4 regions of the Streptomyces sp. NPDC001351 genome follow, and region 2 is predicted to be linked to each of the others. Evidence: riboswitches for the same ligand, from Rfam matches in the RefSeq annotation. Region 2 holds a riboswitch; each other region holds the start of a gene.
What was found. Region 2 has a riboswitch for cyclic di-AMP ahead of ACFY1U_RS19875 (NlpC/P60 family protein). Riboswitches for the same ligand answer to the same signal wherever they lie in the genome.

Region 1 (4,205 bases), on a different contig from region 2:
ACGGACCCACCCCCACGGGCCCGGTCTCCCACAGCTCCCAGCAGCACGACCTGACGCGCTACGCCGGCAAGGAACTGATCGTGATCGGCGCCGGCCAGTCTGCGCTGGAGACCGCGGCACTGGCTGCGGAGGCGGGCGCACAGGTGCGGGTGGTCTCCCGCGGCCGCGGCAGGGTCGCCTTCGGCGCACCACCGTGGAAGCAGCCCAGGCTGCGCCCCGAGTCGCCCTTCGGCCGCGCCTGGTCCCTGTGGGCCCTCAGCTACTACCCGCACCCCTACCGCTATCTGCCGGCCGAGGCCCGCCACTACCTGGTGCGCCGCGTCCTCGGCCCGCTCGGCGCGTGGTGGCTGCGCGACCGTTTCGAGGGAAAGGTGCAGGTCAGCGAGGTCGACCGGATCGTGCGGGCGGACGCGGCCGACGGCTGCCCGAAGCTGACGGTCCGCACCCACGCGGGCCGCATCCAGGACATGTCCGCGGACCACGTGATCGCGGCCACCGGATACCGGGTGGACATCGCGGCCATGGACTTCCTCGGCCACGGACTGCGCACGCGACTCGCGGTGAGCCGCGGCACCCCCAAACTGGGCGCGGGATACGTCTCATCGGTCCCCGGCCTGTACTTCACCGGCCTGCCGGCCGCGGCGTCGTACGGCCCGGTGATGCGCTTCGTGTGCGGCACCGAGTTCGCCTCTCCGAGGCTGGCCAAACACCTGGCGGCAGCGCACGGCTAGGCACGGGTCGCGGGCTCCTGCCTGACGATGAAGAGCCAACAAGGATAAGGGAGTTGAGCGAGGGCCGGTGGGGGAATCGGCCGTCGTCCGGTTCGCGATGAGTCGGTGGGGCGTCCTGTCCGTATTCTCTGATCATGGCCGCACCCACCGCATATGCACTCATCGCCACCGACCTGGACGGCACGCTGCTCCGAGGCGACGACACGCTCTCCGACCGGTCCCTCGCCGCTCTCGCACGGGTCGCCGGGGCCGGCGCCCGGCACCTGGTCGTGACGGGCCGGCCGGCCCCCAGGGTGCGGCCGCTCTTCGACCAACTGGGCGGCAGGGGGCTCGCGGTGTGCGGGCAGGGCGCGCAGGTGTACGACGTGGGCGCGGACCGTCTGCTGTGGTCCGTCACCCTGGACCGGGAGCTGGCCGAGACCGCCCTCGGCAAGATCGAGGCCGAGGTGGGCCAGGTGTACGCGGCTGTCGACCAGGACGGTGTGGAGGGACTCACGCTCATCGAACCGGGCTACCTGATGCCGCATCCGACGCTGCCGGCGGTCCGGGTCGACCGGCGCGACGACCTGTGGTGCGAACCCATCAGCAAGGTGCTGCTGCGCCATCCCGACCTGTCGGACGACGAGTTGGCGGCGACGGCGCGTTCGGTGGTGGGTTCGCTGGCCACCGTCACCATGTCGGGGCCGGGGACCGTCGAACTCCAGCCATGCGGCATCACCAAGGCGACGGGCCTCGCGCTGGCCGCCGCACACCTGGGACTCGGCCCGCAGCAGACGATCGCCTTCGGCGACATGCCCAACGACATCCCCATGTTCGACTGGGCCGCCCACGGCGTCGCCATGGCCAACGCCCACCCCGAACTGAAGGCGGTGGCCGACGAGATCACCCTGTCGAACGAGGACGACGGCATCGCCGTCGTCCTCGAGCGACTGTTCGTCGAGTCCGGGGAGCTCGCCGAATTCGTGGAGCTTTGAGCGGCCGCACCCGGAAGGGGTGCGGGGCTGTATCCATATGCGGCTCCGCCGCGATGGGGGTCCCCCCGCTCATGGGGGTCCCCCCCGCTCGAGCGAAGCCGAGAGCGGGGGAGAAGCCGAGAGCGAGGGAGCGACCAGCCACGACGGGCCCGCAGAGGACCGACAGTCCTCCGTGGCACTTCTAGCAGAGTGGCACTTCTGGCGGAGAGCTCAGTAGGCGCCGAACACGTTGTCGATCGACCCGTACCGCGCGGCAGCGTACTTGCAGGCGGCCGTGATGTTCGCGATCGGGTCGAAGGGGTTCATTGCCGTGCCGGGCACGTGGTAGGCGAGGAACGTCGGATCGATGACCTGCAGCAGACCCTTGGACGGAGTGCCGGCGAGCGCGTTCGAGTCCCAGTTGTTGATGGCGGCCGGGTCGCCCGAGGACTCGCGGATGATGTTGCGGTAAATGCCGTTGTACGTCCCGGGAATCCCGTTCTGCTTCATGACCTGGAGGGCGCCCCGGATCCAGCCGTCGAGGTTGTCGGCGTAGCCCATCGACTTCACGTTGGCCACGGTCGGGGTGGCCGCGGACGCACTGGTCGCCCCGATGAGCGGCAGGGCGAGAACGGCGGCGCCCGTACCGGTGACGGCGAGCTTGCGGGCGAGGCGGTTGTTTCTGGGGCGGCGGTGCTGACCTGTTGCAGACATGGCGGGATCCTCTCCGGCGCCTGCGAGGTGAGCTGTCGGGTTCGGGCGGGGAGATGCCCGGCCGCGCAGCCGTACGGCAACGCGACTTCACCCCTAGCCGGCCCGGGACGATGCCCGGTCCGGCGGCCTACCTGGTTCCCCCGCTCCTGCCGTGCGAGTGAGTTGGTCGATGGTCGTGCCCGGGCGGCGGCAGGATTCGGCGTCCACCCGACAGGCCGGGAACGTATGCGAGAGCACATGGCCGGAACAAGTGTCGGGCTCACAGATCAGGGCTATTGACCTTGGTCTGAGGCTTATGGGGCACTTGATCCTTTGCGGTTGCCAAGGCTCAACTCGCGTACGGAGGAGGGGAAGCGGCGGGAGGGCGGCCCTCGGCGGCCCGTACTGCCGTGTGAGTCAAGTCACCGGCATCCGCAAGGGCGGCAAATAGGACAATGGCCCCAACTCGTGGGCAACCAGCCGCTCATCGCCTCATTGGGGGGCGAAAGCGGAACCTGTGGTGTGGTGCACCTCGTTGTCATGACGGTCGCCTGTCGAGCACCCCGTGCCGGGCTCCGGAGGTCCTCGTGAGCCGATTTCGTGGGGGGAACGGGGGAACGGGGGAAGGGGGCGACCGTGCCGACTCGTACGGACGTGTCGGGAGGCGCGTCGGCCGACACCCCGATAGACAAGTCGATAGATATCCGTTCTTATCGGTTGATCAAAAACATACCGGTCGTGATCCGATACCACCCGGGCTGGACGGGTGGGCGGCATCGGTGATCGAAAGGTGACCGGATACGCTGACTTGAGTGATGTCAGCGACCTATCGACAAACCGTGTAACCGCCAGTAGACACCAGCAGACAGGAGACCCCTCGTGACCGTCGTCGGGCCGTTCGGGCTGAGCGTGCGGGACCAGGCTCTGGAAGCCGATGTCCAGGCCGGATTGGCGGCCGTCGAGGAAGGTTTGCTCGAAGCCACCAAGAGTGAGGTGCCCTTCATCACGGAGGCCGCCCAGCACCTGGTGCGGGCGGGCGGGAAGCGGTTCCGCCCGCTGCTCGTGATGCTCGCCGCCCAGTTCGGCGATCCGTATGCGCCTGGGGTCGTGCCGTCGGCCGTGGTGGTGGAGCTGACCCATCTGGCGACGCTGTACCACGACGACGTGATGGACGAGGCCGCCGTGCGGCGCGGCGTCGACAGCGCCAACGCCCGCTGGGGCAACTCGGTGGCGGTCCTCACCGGCGACTTCCTGTTCGCGCGCGCCTCGCACATCCTCGCCGACCTCGGGCCCGAGGCGGTCCGGGTGCAGGCCGAGGCGTTCGAGCGCCTGGTCACGGGGCAGATCCTGGAGACGGCGGGGCCGCAGGACGGACGGGACCCGGTCGACCACTACCTGGACGTGCTCGGTGGCAAGACGGGCTCGCTGGTGGCCGTGTCCTGCCGCTTCGGGGCGATGATGTCGGGCGCCGACGAGACGGTCGTGGATGTGCTGACGCAGTACGGGGAGCGGCTCGGGGTCGCCTTCCAGCTGGCGGACGACGTGCTGGACATCGCCTCCGAGTCGCGCGAGTCCGGGAAGACGCCCGGGACCGACCTCCGCGAGGGAGTCCCCACCCTTCCGGTGCTGCGGCTGCGGGAGCGGGCGGCGCGTCTGGGGCTTGCCGAGGACATCGCCCTGTGCGAGCTGCTGGACTCCGACCTGAGCGACGACGCGCGGCACGCCGAGGCGCTCGCCGGACTGCGGGCGCACCCCGCGCTGGAGCAGGCGCGCCGGGACACGGTGCGGTACGCGGAGGACGCGCGAGCGGCCCTGGCTCCGCTGCCGG
Region 2 (4,205 bases):
GCAGGGGCTGCAGCTGCCGGGCCACCCGGACGTGGTCGTCGGTGAAGTCCGTACCGGAGCGGTAGATCATGCATCCGGTGATCGGCGTCGTCGTCAGGGGCAGCGGCACGGCCAGCACATGGTCCGCGTCCATGATGTCGCCGATCAGCCGCGCGGTCGGGCTCACCGGCCATGCGGCCCCGGCCGCCCTGCGCGCCGTCAGCGGAGTCCGGTCCGGGCCGCCCGCGTAGTGGTCCGCGAACGGAAAACCCGCCCGCAGCAGGCCCAGGTCCTCCTCCCCGAGCCCGTCGAACTCGACGGCGACCTCGGACGGCATGCCGACCGTGCCTCCGGTCTCGTTCCAGTCGTCCAGCTTGTAGATCAGGGTCTCGCCGCCGCACAGACCGGGCAGGGCGGACGCGAGCAGCGGCCACAGCCGCTCCGGCTCACGCTCGTTGAGGGCGGCGACGGCCACCGACAGCATGCGTTCGTGGGCCCCGCCCGGCACCTGTGCCACGTTCTTCTCCGCTCGTCCGCCGCGTACGCAGTTGTACCCATACCGGCGATGCCGTCCACTGCCCCAGACTGCATGCGAGCACCCTTGAGCGACAACGACGTTCTCGCATGTACTCCAGCACACCGGCGCCACGGAAGCCGCAGCGGGGGAGTCCCGGCGCTCGGGGAGGACGCCGGGAACCCCACGCCGTGCCGGGGCCGCCGGCACGGGGGACCGGCGGCCCCGCAGGGCTCACTCCGGCACGGGCGGGTTCGTACGCATCGCATCCGAGAGCGACTTGACGCGTTCGGGTCGCGGGAACCGGCGCTCCCGGAACCGGAGCCACAGGTGGCCGTTGCGCATGCGATCCCGCGGCGGCGAGGGCGGCGGCCAGGCAGCGACGCCCGTGCATGCGTCACCGGATGTCGCGGGGTTCCTGTGGCGAACAAGAAGGAGGCCGCCGACTTCCGTCGGCGGCCTCGTGGTTCAGCGAGCTGTTGGTGTCACGCCGCTGCCGGCGTTCCTCGTCTCATGCGGGGCGTACGGCGATCCGGACCGCGGCTTCCCCTGCGTAGTGGACCGAGTCCTCGCGGATGACCGCGCCCGGGCCCGGTGCGTGAATCATCAAGCCGTTGCCGGTGTAGAGGCCGACGTGGCTGAAGTTGTCGTTGAAGAAGATCAGGTCTCCGGGGCGGCTCTCGGCCAGGGGAACCACCGTGCCGGCGCCCGCCTGCTCGTACGTGGTGCGCGGCAGGGTGACCCCGGCGGCCCGCCAGGCGGCCTGGGTGAGCCCGGCGTTGTCGTACGACTCCGGCCCGACCGCACCCCACAGACAGGGCCTGCCGATCTGTGCACGGGCGAAGTCGATCGCCCGGTCGGCCTTGGTGACGGTGGGCGTACCGGCGGCGGGCACGCCCGTGTCGAGGACGGACGGCTGCACGGTCCAACCCCCGGCCTGGGGTATCCCGGTGTCCAGTACGGACGGCTGGGTGCGCCACTCCTCCGTCGCGGGTACGCCGGTGTCCAGCACGGACGGCTGCATGCGCCACCCCTCGACCGCGGGTATGCCGGTGTCGAGCACGGACGGCTGCATGCGCCACCCCTCGACCGCGGGTACGCCCGTGTCGAGAACCGACGGCTGCATGAGCTGATCCCCGGCCGCGGGCAGCCCCGGTTCGAGCACCGTCGGCTGCTGCAGCCGCCAGGCCTCATCGGCTGCCGGGCTGGTCTGTTGCACCTGGTCCTGCCAGGGGAGCTGGGCAGGCGCGGCCTCAACGGCCGGGCGCGGTGCGGAGGTCTGCCGGGCGGTGTACCGGTACAGCAGTTCGCTGGCCGCCGCGATCTTGCGCTGGTTCTGCTCCTTGGACCTGCGCAGGGAGGACTGCTTGGACTCGGGGGCCGCCGCGGGCAGCGCGGGGGCGGCCTCCTGGCGGGGCTGCGGGACGGCGGGGAGCGTGGCCGTGGGGCCTGCGGTCAGCTCGGCCACCGGCCTGCGGGGCTCCGCGGAGGGCAGCTCGGCCACGGGCCGGGCGGTCGCCTCCAGCTCAAGGGCGGTGCTGCGGCTGTCCGCCGCGCGCCGGGGCTCGGCCTGGCGGGCCGGCCTACGGTCGGCCGGGAGCACCGCGGGAACCGTCGGACCCAGCGAGGCGCGCGCTCCGTCGAACCACCGCCGGGACACCGAGTCGAGTGCCGGATCCGAGCGGCCACGCTCGCGGGGCGGGGCGGCGGGCGGCCGCGCTCCCAGCAGCTGGGCCCGGGTGAAGTTGTAGTTGCCGGTGTCGGACTCGGCCTGGTCGTAGAGGCTGCTCACCCGCTGCCGGACGGCTTCGCGGCTGGGCCCCTCCTCGCCGGTCGTCGGCGCGGCGTCGGCGGTCTGCGAGAACAGGGCCACCGAGGTGAGGGCGGCGGTCGCGAGAGCGGAGTTGCGCATACCGGGAAGGCCGAAGCCTCCGGTGCGCGATGGTCGATCCGGCGCCATGGGAGCCGTACTCCTTCCGTACTCCGCCTACCGAGTTAGCTGTCGGGTTCGGGCGGTCGGTTCCGGAAGGCATGCCCTACGGCCCCTGCCCTGGCGGGCAGTCGGCCGATTCACCCCGTCGTTCGGTTGGGTCCCCGGTTCCGGCTGCCACAGGGGCGCACCGGATTCGGCGGAGGCCGCGCGTCCCGGCGGGGTTCGCCGGAGGAACTCGTGCGGCCTGAAACCACGCTAGCCAACTTGTGCGGCTCGTGTGAAGGTTGAAGGCCGGAATGTCCGATACGCTTTTGTGACCTTCGTCGTGACGTTCCGTCAGATACGTGCTTTGTGCACGCAGTGGATCCGGACGGCAACCGTCCGTCGCGAACGGGCCGCGTCAGGACCGCGGGCCCTCGCTGCGAGCCTCGCGCTCGGCGTTGCGCTTCTTGATGCGCGCCGCCTCCTTGCGGACCTCGGCCTGGGTGGCGCGCTCCTTCTGCAGCCACTCGGGCTCTTCCTGCTTCAGGGCCTCGATCTGCTCGGTGGTGAGCGGCTCGGTGATCCCGCCGCGGGCGAGACCCGCGATGGAGACGCCCAGCTTCGCCGCGACCACGGGACGGGGGTGCGGGCCGTTCGCCCGCAGCTCGCGCAGCCACTCGGGCGGCTCGGCCTGGAGCCGATCGAGCTCGGCTCGTGAGACGACACCCTCCTGGAACTCGGCGGGGGTGGCCTCGAGGTACACACCCAGCTTCTTCGCCGCGGTAGCGGGCTTCATCGTCTGGGTGCTCTGGTGCGACTTCATGCCGTCCAGGGTATCGAGCATGTTCGAGACCTCCGACCACGGCCGGGTAGCCTGGACTGGTGACAGGCTCGGAAGAATCCCAGGCGTTCCGGCTTGCGTACGTCCCGGGAGTGACCCCCGCCAAGTGGGTGCGGATCTGGAACGAGCGCCTGCCCGACATCCCGCTGAACCTCCTCGCCGTTCCGGCCGCCGAGGCATCCGACGTGTTGCGTGCCGGTGGGGCCGACGCGGGACTCGTACGGCTGCCGGTCGACCGTACGTTCTTCAGCGCCATCCCGCTCTACGCCGAGACGACGGTCGTCGTCGTCCCCAAGGACCACGTGATCACGGCGGCGGACGAGGTGACCGTCGAGGTCCTCGCGGACGAGGTGCTCTTCCACCCCCTCGACGACGTCTTCGACTGGGACCGGCCGCCGGGCGAGCCCGCCTTCGAGCGCCCCGCCACCACCGAGGACGCCGTGGAACTCGTCGCGGCGGGCGTCGGCCTCCTGGTCGTCCCCCAGTCGCTGGCCCGTCTGTACCACCGCAAGGACCTCACGTACCGGCCGCTGGCGGACGGCCCCGAGTCGAGCGTCGCCCTGGCCTGGCCCGAGGAGGCGACCACGGACCTGGTCGAGGACTTCATCGGAATCGTCCGCGGCCGCACGGTCAACAGCTCCCGCGGCCGCAGGGCGGCGGCACCGGAAACGAAGGGCAAGGCGGGCGACACGACCGGCGCCCGACGCAAGCCCACGGCGGCCAAGGCGAACGGAAAGACGACGGGGAAGTCGGCGGGACGCAACCCGAGGGCCGGATCCGACGTCTCCAAGGGCGCCAAGCGAAGGAAGCCCCGCCGCCGGGCATAGCCTCCCTAGGGGCGGCCTCGCCCCGTACCGACCATCGGTGGGGCGATGGACGGGAGGCGGGGGAGTCTTGCTACGCAAGGGGGTGCGGTGCGCGGGCGGCGCCGCGGATCGGCTGCGTGCCCACGGGCT
Region 3 (4,205 bases), on a different contig from region 2:
CAGAAGGGCTCGTCCGAATTGCCGGGCGAGCCCTTCGCATTTCCCGCGCAGGGGCGCTGCAATTTCCGATCACGGGCAGCAGAAACAATGCCCCTCGAATTGTTCCTTCTTTGTATACGGCGCCCGTGTTAATGCCGCAGGCCCGACATGTTTACGGCATGTTGCGAGTTCCTCACACCGTTCACCCGCTCCGGGCCGCCGAAGCGCAGCCGGTGCACGGCGCTCGAGCGCTCGGTGTGCAGCGCGGTGACCGCCCGCGCGCGCTCGCTGTCGCCGCGGGCCACGGCGTCGACGATCGCGCCGTGCTCCGCCCAGGACTCCACGGGGTTGGCCGGTGCCTCCACGGCGTACATCCAGGCGATCTTGTGGCGCAGCTGGGTCAGCATCGAGGTCAGCGCGGGGCTTCCGGAGGCCTGGGCGAGCGTCTCGTGGAACCAGCCCCCCAGGGAGCGCAGATCCTCGCTGTTGCCCCTCCTGGCCCGCTCCTGGCCCAGTCTGACCAGGCCGCGCAGGACCTTGAGATGGGCGTCGGTGCGCCGCTGGGCGGCCCGGGAGGCGCCGAGCGGTTCCAGCAGCATGCGCATCTCCAGCAGGTCGGCGGCCTCCTGCTCGGTCGGTTCCGCGACGCACGCGCCCGCGTGCCGCCGGGTCACCACGAAGCCCTCGGCCTCCAGGGTGCGCAGGGCCTCGCGCACGGGGACGCGCGAGACGCCGTAGCGGCGCGCGAGGAGTTCCTCGGTGAGGCGGCTGCCGCGCTCGTAGACACCGGCGACGATGTCGTCCCGGATCGCCGTGCACACCGAGTGCGCCGGAATACGCATGACCGACCTCCGACTTAATCCCCGTGAAACGTCGATGATTGACGTGTATCGGTGACTCTATTGCACGGAGCCGGAATTTCCGACGGCGGGCCGGAATCCATGGATATTTTTTGGACAGCGGGGCGGCAGAAACACCGAAAGCCCCGGCTCGGGAGCCGGGGCTTCAGCAGATCCTGCGATCCGTCGTCAGACGTTCACGCCGTGCGAGCGCAGATAGGCGACGGGGTCGATGTCCGAGCCGTACTCGGGGGTCGTACGGGCCTCGAAGTGCAGGTGCGGTCCGGTGGTGTTGCCGGTCGCGCCGGAGAGGCCTATCTGCTGGCCCGGGGTGACCGTCTGGCCCACCGAGACGCCGATGGACGACAGATGGCCGTACTGGGTGTACGTGCCGTCCTGCATCTTGATCACGATCTGGTTGCCGTAGGCGCCGCCCCAGCCGGTCTGGACGACGGTGCCGGCGCCGACCGCGTGGACGGGCGTACCGCTCGCGGCGTGGAAGTCGATGCCGGTGTGGCTGCCGGAGGACCACAGGGAGCTGCTGGCCCGGTAGCCGGTGGAGACGTACGAGTTCGATATCGGCGCCACGAACGTGTTGAGGCGCTTGCGCTCGGCCTCGCGGGCGGCGCGCTCCTTGGCCTCGCGCTCCTGCTTGGCCTGGGCGGCGGCCTTCTCGCGTGCCGCCTCCTGGGCCGCCTTCTTGAGCGCGGCCTCCTCGGCGGCCTGCTTCTGGGCGTCGGCCTGGGCGTCGATCTTGTCGGCGATCGTGTCGCCGATGGTGATGACGGGGGTGAGCCCGGTCTGCTCGACGGAGGTGTCGGCGGCGAGCGCGGGGGCTGCCAGGGTACCGATGACGCCGGTGGCGGCGAGGGCCGCGACCCCGGCGGCGCGGGTGCTGGTGCGGTGCATCCGTGCGGGGCGACGGTGCTTCCCGGTGGCGCGCGTGAACGCCATGTGGTGGCTGGTCCTTTCCTTCCCTCTCGCCTACCGGGTTAGCTGACGGGTTCGGAGCAGGAAGGTCTCCTACGGACTCCCTCGCTGCACGCGCGGGCGTCCGATTCACCCCAGGGACTGCGGTGGGTCCCCGGCTCCCCTGGCTCGCGCCGTACGGGGACTCGGCGATGGCTGTCCGGTGCCGCGGATGCGGCGCGGTGCCTGACGGACAGCCCGGAAGACGCTAAGCGGCAGCACTTTCAATCCCCAAACGGATCAAGGCGTTTGTAGCGCATCCCACAGGGCAGACAGGCAACTCTCCTTCGATTCTCCGCCAATTCGGACATAAGAGGGCCCTGGTGACGCATCCGTCACCAGGGCCACGCCACGCGCGCGTGCCGCTACTCGGCCGACACCACCGCGACTTCACCGATCCCGAGGGCCTCGACAGGCTCCTTGATCTGCGCCGCGTCCCCGACGAGAACCGTCACCAGACGGTCCACCGGGAAGGCGTTCACGACCGCCGCGGTGGCCTCCACGGTTCCGGTCGCGGCGAGCTGCTGGTACAGCGTCGCCTGGTAGTCGTCGGGCAGGTGCTGCTCGACCTGGTCGGCCAGGGTGCTCGCCACGGCCGCCGCGGTCTCGTACTTCAGCGGCGCCACACCGACCAGGTTCTGTACGGCGACGTCGCGCTCGGCGTCGGTGAGACCGCCCTCGGCGAGCGTGCGCAGCACCTTCCAGAGGTCGTCGAGCGCCGGGCCGGTGTTCGGGGTGTCGACGGAGCCGCTGATGGCGAGCATCGCGGCGCCGGAGCCGTCCGGGGCGGACCTGAGGACCTGACCGAACGCGCGCACACCGTAGGTGTAGCCCTTCTCCTCGCGCAGGACGCGGTCCAGGCGCGAGGTGAGGGTGCCGCCGAGGCAGTACGTGCCGAGCACCTGGGCGGGCCACACGCGGTCGTGCCGGTCGGCGCCGACGCGGCCGATGAGCAGCTGCGTCTGGACGGCGCCGGGACGGTCGACGATGATCACGCGCCCGGTGTCGTCGGCGGTCACCGGCGGCACGGGGCGGGGTTCGGCCTTGGAGCCGGTCCACGCGCCCAGGGTGTCGCCGAGCAGCGCGTCCAGGTCGATGCCGGTGAGGTCGCCGACGACGACGGCGGTGGCCGTGGCGGGCCGGACATGGCGGTCGTAGAAGGCGCGTACGGCCGCCGCGTCGATCTTCTCGACCGTCTCCTCGGTGCCCTGGCGCGGGCGCGACATGCGCGAGGTCGCCGGGAAGAGCTCCTTGGAGAGCTCCTTGGCGGCACGCCGCGAGGGGTTGGCCAGCTCGTGCGGGATCTCGTCCAGGCGGTTGCGGACCAGCCGCTCGACCTCGCTGTCGGCGAACGCGGGCGCCCTGAGGGCGTCGGCGAGCAGACCGAGCGCCTTGGTGAGACGGGAGGCCGGGACCTCGAGGCTCAGACGTACGCCCGGGTGGTCGGCGTGCGAGTCGAGGGTGGCGCCGCAGCGCTCCAGCTCGGCGGCGAACTCCTCGGCGGAGTGCTTGTCGGTGCCCTCGGAGAAGGCTCGCGCCATGATCGTGGCAACGCCCTCGAAACCGGCCGGCTCGGCCTCCAGGGGCGCGTCCAGGAGCACCTCCACGGCGACGACCTGCTGGCCGGGACGGTGGCAGCGCAGGACGGTCAGGCCGTTGTCGAGCGCGCCACGCTCGGGGGACGGGAACGCCCACGGCTTGGCCTCGCCCGCCCGGGGCTGCGGGTGGAACTGCATCGTGGCGAGCTCGGTCACTTGGCCGCCTCCTCGTTCTGGTCGGTGGCTTGCACCGTGGCTTCGGACTCGGGGTCTTCGGGGAAGTCCTCGTCCTGGGTGTGCTCCGCGGACTCGGGCGAGAGCGGCTCGTAGACGAGCACCGCGCGGTTGTCCGGGCGCAGGCGGGCCTTGGCGACCTCCTGGACCTCCTCGGCCGTCACCTCCAGGACGCGCTGTACGGCGGTGAGGGCGAGCTGCGGGTCGCCGAACAGGACGGCGAACCGGCACAGTTCGTCGGCGCGGCCCGCGACCGTGCCGAGCCGGTCCAGCCACTCGCGCTCCAACTGGGCCTGGGCGCGCTCCATTTCCTCGGCCGTGGGGCCCTCCGCGGCGAACCGGGCGAGCTCCTCGTCGATGGCGGCCTCGATCACCGGCACCTCGACGTCACCGGAGGTCTTCACGTCCAGCCAGCCCAGGGAGGGCGCTCCGGCCAGCCGCAGCAGACCGAACCCGGCCGCGACGGCCGTACGGTCGCGGCGTACCAGCCGGTTGTAGAGGCGGGAGGACTCGCCGCCGCCGAGGACGGTGAGCGCCAGGTCGGCGGCGTCCGCCGCGCGCGTGCCGTCCTCGGGCAGCCGGTAGGCCGCCATCAGGGCGCGCGCCGGGACCTCCTCCTCGATGACCTCGCGCAGCTGCTCGCCGA
Region 4 (4,205 bases), on a different contig from region 2:
GGCCCGCTTCGTCCCGGCGATGCTGCACGGCGCGCTGACGATGCTGGTCACCGGCGCGATTCTGGTCGGCCTCAACCAGGCCGACGACCATCACGTCAACACCGTCAAGATCGGCGTGAAGCTGGCCCTGCTGATCGTGATCCTCGGCCTGGTCTATGTGAAGCGGGAGGACGAGAAGATCGACAAGAGCCTGTTCGGGCTGGTGGGCCTGCTCACCACGGCGAACATCTTCATCGCGGTGCTGTGGACCTGATGCCGGCACGGGCCGCGACGACGGCTCCCGCGGCGACGGACAGCACGGCTGCCGCCGTCATCCCCAGCGGGAAAACGATCGCGCGGCGCCACACGTCGTAGCCGCGCCGCGGCCTGACCGCCTCGGCGACGAGCAGTACGGCGTACCAGGCCGGGTCGAGCACGAGCAGTGCCACGGTGACGGCGCGCAGGACACCGCACTCGTCGCCGTTCCACAGATACAGGCGCGCGCTGTCCGCCGGGACGAGCTTCGATCCGGCGACCGTCATTGTGTCGGTCGGGCTGCACCTGACGGGTACGAGGTGCTGTCGAGGGTCGTCCTGGGCCTGGCCCGTGTCGCCCGGGTGGCGCTTGCGGCAGGCGTCGGTGTCCGTCTGGTGCGGGAGCCGGAGAGGTGGCGGGCGGAGGCGGGGGCGCCGGGAGCGCTGACCGCCGTCGCGGCGACCGCCGTCCTCGGGACCCGGTTCTCCGCCCTCGGACGGCAGACCCTCGCCGCGGCCCTGCTCGCGCCGGCGGCCGTGCCGTGGCCGCTGCTGCCGGCCTGGCGCGGTGTTCCTGTGCTTGCGTGGCCACACAGGGGGCTCGCGGTGCTCGGCGCCACGCTCGCCGGGGCGGAGGCGACGGCATGGCTCGCGCACGCGGCGCTCGCGCTGCTCCGGCTCGGGCTCGTCCTCTACGGCTGCGCGCTCGCCGTCACAGCGGCCCCGGCCGCAGGCGAACGCTGCGCCCAGCAGGAGCGGAGAGAGGCGGGGCCTGACATGGGGCCATGCCAAGGAGTGCGTCGCGGGTTGAGCGCGGCCACGCGCGCGTGCGTCACAAACTGCCCCGCACGCGCGCGTGCCCTGCCCTGCGGTGCCTCAGGCAGGCCGCACCACACTGTGGATGATCGATTCGCCGCCGTAGTAGATCGACTCCTCGCGCACGTATGCGCCGGGCTTGGGGGCGTGGATCATCATGCCGTTGCCGATGTAGATGCCGACGTGGCTGATGTCGTCGTAGAAGAAGATCAGGTCGCCGGGCTGCGCGTCGGTCAGGGAGACCGTGGTGCCGGCGTTGACCTGGTCGTAGGTGGTACGGGGGAGGTCGACGCCGGCGGCCTTCCAGGCGGCCTGGGTGAGGCCGGAGCAGTCGTAGGACTCGGGGCCGGTGGCGCCCCAGACGTACGGCTTGCCGATCTGCGCGCGGGCGAAGGCCAGCGCCTTCTCGGCCTTGGTGGCGTACGAGGAGTCGCTGGTGGAGGTGGATCCCGAGCCGGAGGAGCCGCTGTCCTGGGCCGCGGCCTCTTCCTTGGCCTTCTCCGCCGCCGCCTGCTGCTTCGCCAGCTCCGCGGCCTTGCGGGCGGCCTCTTCCTCCTTCTGCTTCTGGATCGCCGCGAGCCGCGCCTTCTCCTCGGCGGTCAGCTTCGACAGCAGCTCGCGCGCGTCGGAGAGCTTCTTCTGCACCGTGGACTTGGCGGTCTGCAGGTCGTGCTGTGTCGCGGTGAGCGTCTCGAGGCTCCTGGAGGCCTCCTGGCGCTTCTTCATCGTCGCGGACTGCTCGGTGAAGTACTCGTCGACCGCGCTCTTCTGACGAGAGGTCAGCCGACTCATCAACTGCGTCTGGTCGAAGTAGTCCTGCGGGGAGTCCGCGAGCAGGAAGGTCGCCGTGTCGGGTGCGGCGGCTCCGGTCCGGTACTGGGCCGCGGCGAAGGAACCGAGCTGGTCCCGCTCCTCGTTGAGCTTCTGCGTGCGCTTGGCGACGTCGTCGAGGAGGGTGTCGACGTTCTTGCGCTGCTTCGTGGTCTTCTCTTTGGCCGCGTTGTACTTCTCGGTGGCCGACTCCGCCTGGCGGTAGAGGTCGTCGACCTTCTTCTCGACCTCTTCGAGGCTGGGGTTGCCGTCGGCGGCGGGGGCGGCGTTCGCCGACTGGGACAGCAGGGCCACCGAGGTGAGGGCGGCCGTGGCGAGGGCGGGGGTGCGTATGCCTGCTACGCGCGTACCCGCGGGGCGCGACTTGCGGTGCGACGCCAAGGGAGGCGACTCCTTCCATGTTCCGCCTACCGGGTTAGCTGTCGGGTTCGGGCGGGTGGTTCGGAAGGGTTGCCCTACGGTCCGTGCCCCGAAAGGGAGGAGGACCGATTCACCCCAAGGTCGGTGTGGGTCCCCGGCTCCGGATGCGCGGCGGCGCTCCGGACTCGGCGGAGGCCGCGCGGCCCGGCGACGTTCGCCGGTGGGGGTCGTGCGGCCTGCCGGAACGGTAGCCAACTCGTGTGGCCCCTGTGAAGGTTGATGTTCGATATGCCCGATACATTTTCGTGACCTTCGGTCAGGGGGCCGGGTACGGTCGCCAATCCGGAACCCTCTGTGGAGGCTGGGCATGTTTTGATCGGAGTCGTAGTCTTCGACCCGCTTCCGGCGGATTGCTTCCAGCCTGGAAGTCGCCGTCCGCCTACGGGGCGGCATGATCCATGTCCCTGGTCGATTACGGACCGTGACGGTGCGGTTCTGGAGGGCGAGAGGGCGCCAGTGGTCGGCTCTGGAGGAATCAGGGATTCTGCGGCCGCGGCACCCCGGGGAGCCCGCGGATTCCGGCGATGTTCTCAGGGCGGCGGCGGGCTGTCAGTGGGGCACCCTAGACTCGGAGAGCGATGAGCAGCCTCTTTGACGACAGCTTCCTGGCGAACCTCCAGGCCCCCCGCGGGCACGAGGAGGAACCTCCGCCGCCGCCCGAGGACGATCACGTACCGGAGCCGGTTCCGGACGATCTGTTCGGCGGGAAGTTCGACGTGCCACCGGACCGGGAGGCCTACTACCGCGACGGCGCCCCCCGCCCGGCGGTCGACCCGGCCGCGCTCCTGGACGGGCTGAACGAGAACCAGCGCGCGGCCGTCGTCCACTCCGGCACCCCCCTGCTCATCGTGGCCGGTGCCGGCTCCGGCAAGACCCGCGTGCTCACCCACCGCATCGCCTACCTCCTGGGCGAGCGGAACGTGCATCCGGGCCAGGTCCTCGCGATCACCTTCACCAACAAGGCCGCGGGTGAGATGAAGGAGCGCGTCGAGCAGCTCGTCGGCCCGCGCGCGAACGCGATGTGGGTGATGACCTTCCACAGCGCGTGCGTGCGCATCCTGCGCAGGGAGTCCAAGAAGCTCGGTTTCACCTCCTCCTTCTCGATCTACGACGCGGCCGACAGCAAGCGCCTGATGGCCCTGGTCTGCCGCGACCTGGACCTCGACCCCAAGCGCTACCCGCCGAAGTCCTTCAGCGCCAAGATCTCGAACCTGAAGAACGAGCTGATCGACGAGGAGGACTTCGCCGCCCAGGCCGCCGACGGCTTCGAGAAGACCCTCGCCCAGGCCTACGCCATGTACCAGTCAAGGCTGCGCGAGGCGAACGCCCTCGACTTCGACGACCTGATCATGACGACGGTCAACCTGCTGCGCGCCTTCCCGGACGTCGCCGAGCACTACCGCCGCCGCTTCCGGCACGTCCTGGTCGACGAGTACCAGGACACCAACCACGCCCAGTACGCGCTCGTGCGGGAACTCGTCGGCACCGGCACGCACGATGAGGACGTACCGCCGAACGAGTACGACCTCCAGCCCGCCGAACTCTGCGTCGTGGGCGACGCCGATCAGTCGATCTACGCCTTCCGCGGTGCGACGATCCGCAACATCCTCCAGTTCGAGGAGGACTACCCGGACGCGACGACGATCCTGCTGGAGCAGAACTACCGCTCCACCCAGACGATCCTCTCCGCGGCCAACGCGGTCATCGAGCGCAACGAGTCCCGCCGCCCCAAGAACCTGTGGACGAACGCGGGCGCGGGCGCCCGCATCACCGGCTACGTCGCCGACACGGAGCACGACGAGGCCCAGTTCGTCGCCGACGAGATAGACCGTCTCACGGACGCCGGCGAGACGAAGGCCGGAGACGTCGCCGTCTTCTACCGCACCAACGCCCAGTCCCGTGTCT

Region 1: another riboswitch for cyclic di-AMP. It lies ahead of ACFY1U_RS06295 (transglycosylase SLT domain-containing protein); the one in region 2 lies ahead of ACFY1U_RS19875 (NlpC/P60 family protein).
Region 3: another riboswitch for cyclic di-AMP. It lies ahead of ACFY1U_RS43670 (M23 family metallopeptidase); the one in region 2 lies ahead of ACFY1U_RS19875 (NlpC/P60 family protein).
Region 4: another riboswitch for cyclic di-AMP. It lies ahead of ACFY1U_RS07220 (NlpC/P60 family protein); the one in region 2 lies ahead of ACFY1U_RS19875 (NlpC/P60 family protein).

What each region holds. Positions count from the first base shown of each region.
Region 1 is NZ_JBIAWS010000002.1:161,024-165,228, forward strand. It holds gene ACFY1U_RS06285 (NAD(P)-binding domain-containing protein) at 1-731, shown strand, start outside; gene ACFY1U_RS06290 (HAD family hydrolase) at 866-1,705, shown strand; gene ACFY1U_RS06295 (transglycosylase SLT domain-containing protein) at 1,916-2,398, opposite strand; cyclic di-AMP (ydaO/yuaA leader) riboswitch at 2,403-2,577, opposite strand; gene ACFY1U_RS06300 (polyprenyl synthetase family protein) at 3,257-4,205, shown strand, end outside.
Region 2 is NZ_JBIAWS010000005.1:225,760-229,964, forward strand. It holds gene ACFY1U_RS19870 (LuxR C-terminal-related transcriptional regulator) at 1-496, opposite strand, end outside; gene ACFY1U_RS19875 (NlpC/P60 family protein) at 1,005-2,453, opposite strand; cyclic di-AMP (ydaO/yuaA leader) riboswitch at 2,462-2,635, opposite strand; gene ACFY1U_RS19880 (DUF5997 family protein) at 2,827-3,231, opposite strand; gene ACFY1U_RS19885 (LysR family substrate-binding domain-containing protein) at 3,291-4,076, shown strand.
Region 3 is NZ_JBIAWS010000018.1:119,039-123,243, reverse strand. It holds gene ACFY1U_RS43675 (GntR family transcriptional regulator) at 129-821, opposite strand; gene ACFY1U_RS43670 (M23 family metallopeptidase) at 1,008-1,772, opposite strand; cyclic di-AMP (ydaO/yuaA leader) riboswitch at 1,785-1,949, opposite strand; gene ACFY1U_RS43665 (M16 family metallopeptidase) at 2,153-3,541, opposite strand; gene ACFY1U_RS43660 (M16 family metallopeptidase) at 3,538-4,205, opposite strand, start outside.
Region 4 is NZ_JBIAWS010000002.1:347,607-351,811, forward strand. It holds gene ACFY1U_RS07210 (hypothetical protein) at 1-253, shown strand, start outside; gene ACFY1U_RS07215 (hypothetical protein) at 231-521, opposite strand; gene ACFY1U_RS07220 (NlpC/P60 family protein) at 1,110-2,261, opposite strand; cyclic di-AMP (ydaO/yuaA leader) riboswitch at 2,270-2,427, opposite strand; gene pcrA (DNA helicase PcrA) at 2,879-4,205, shown strand, end outside.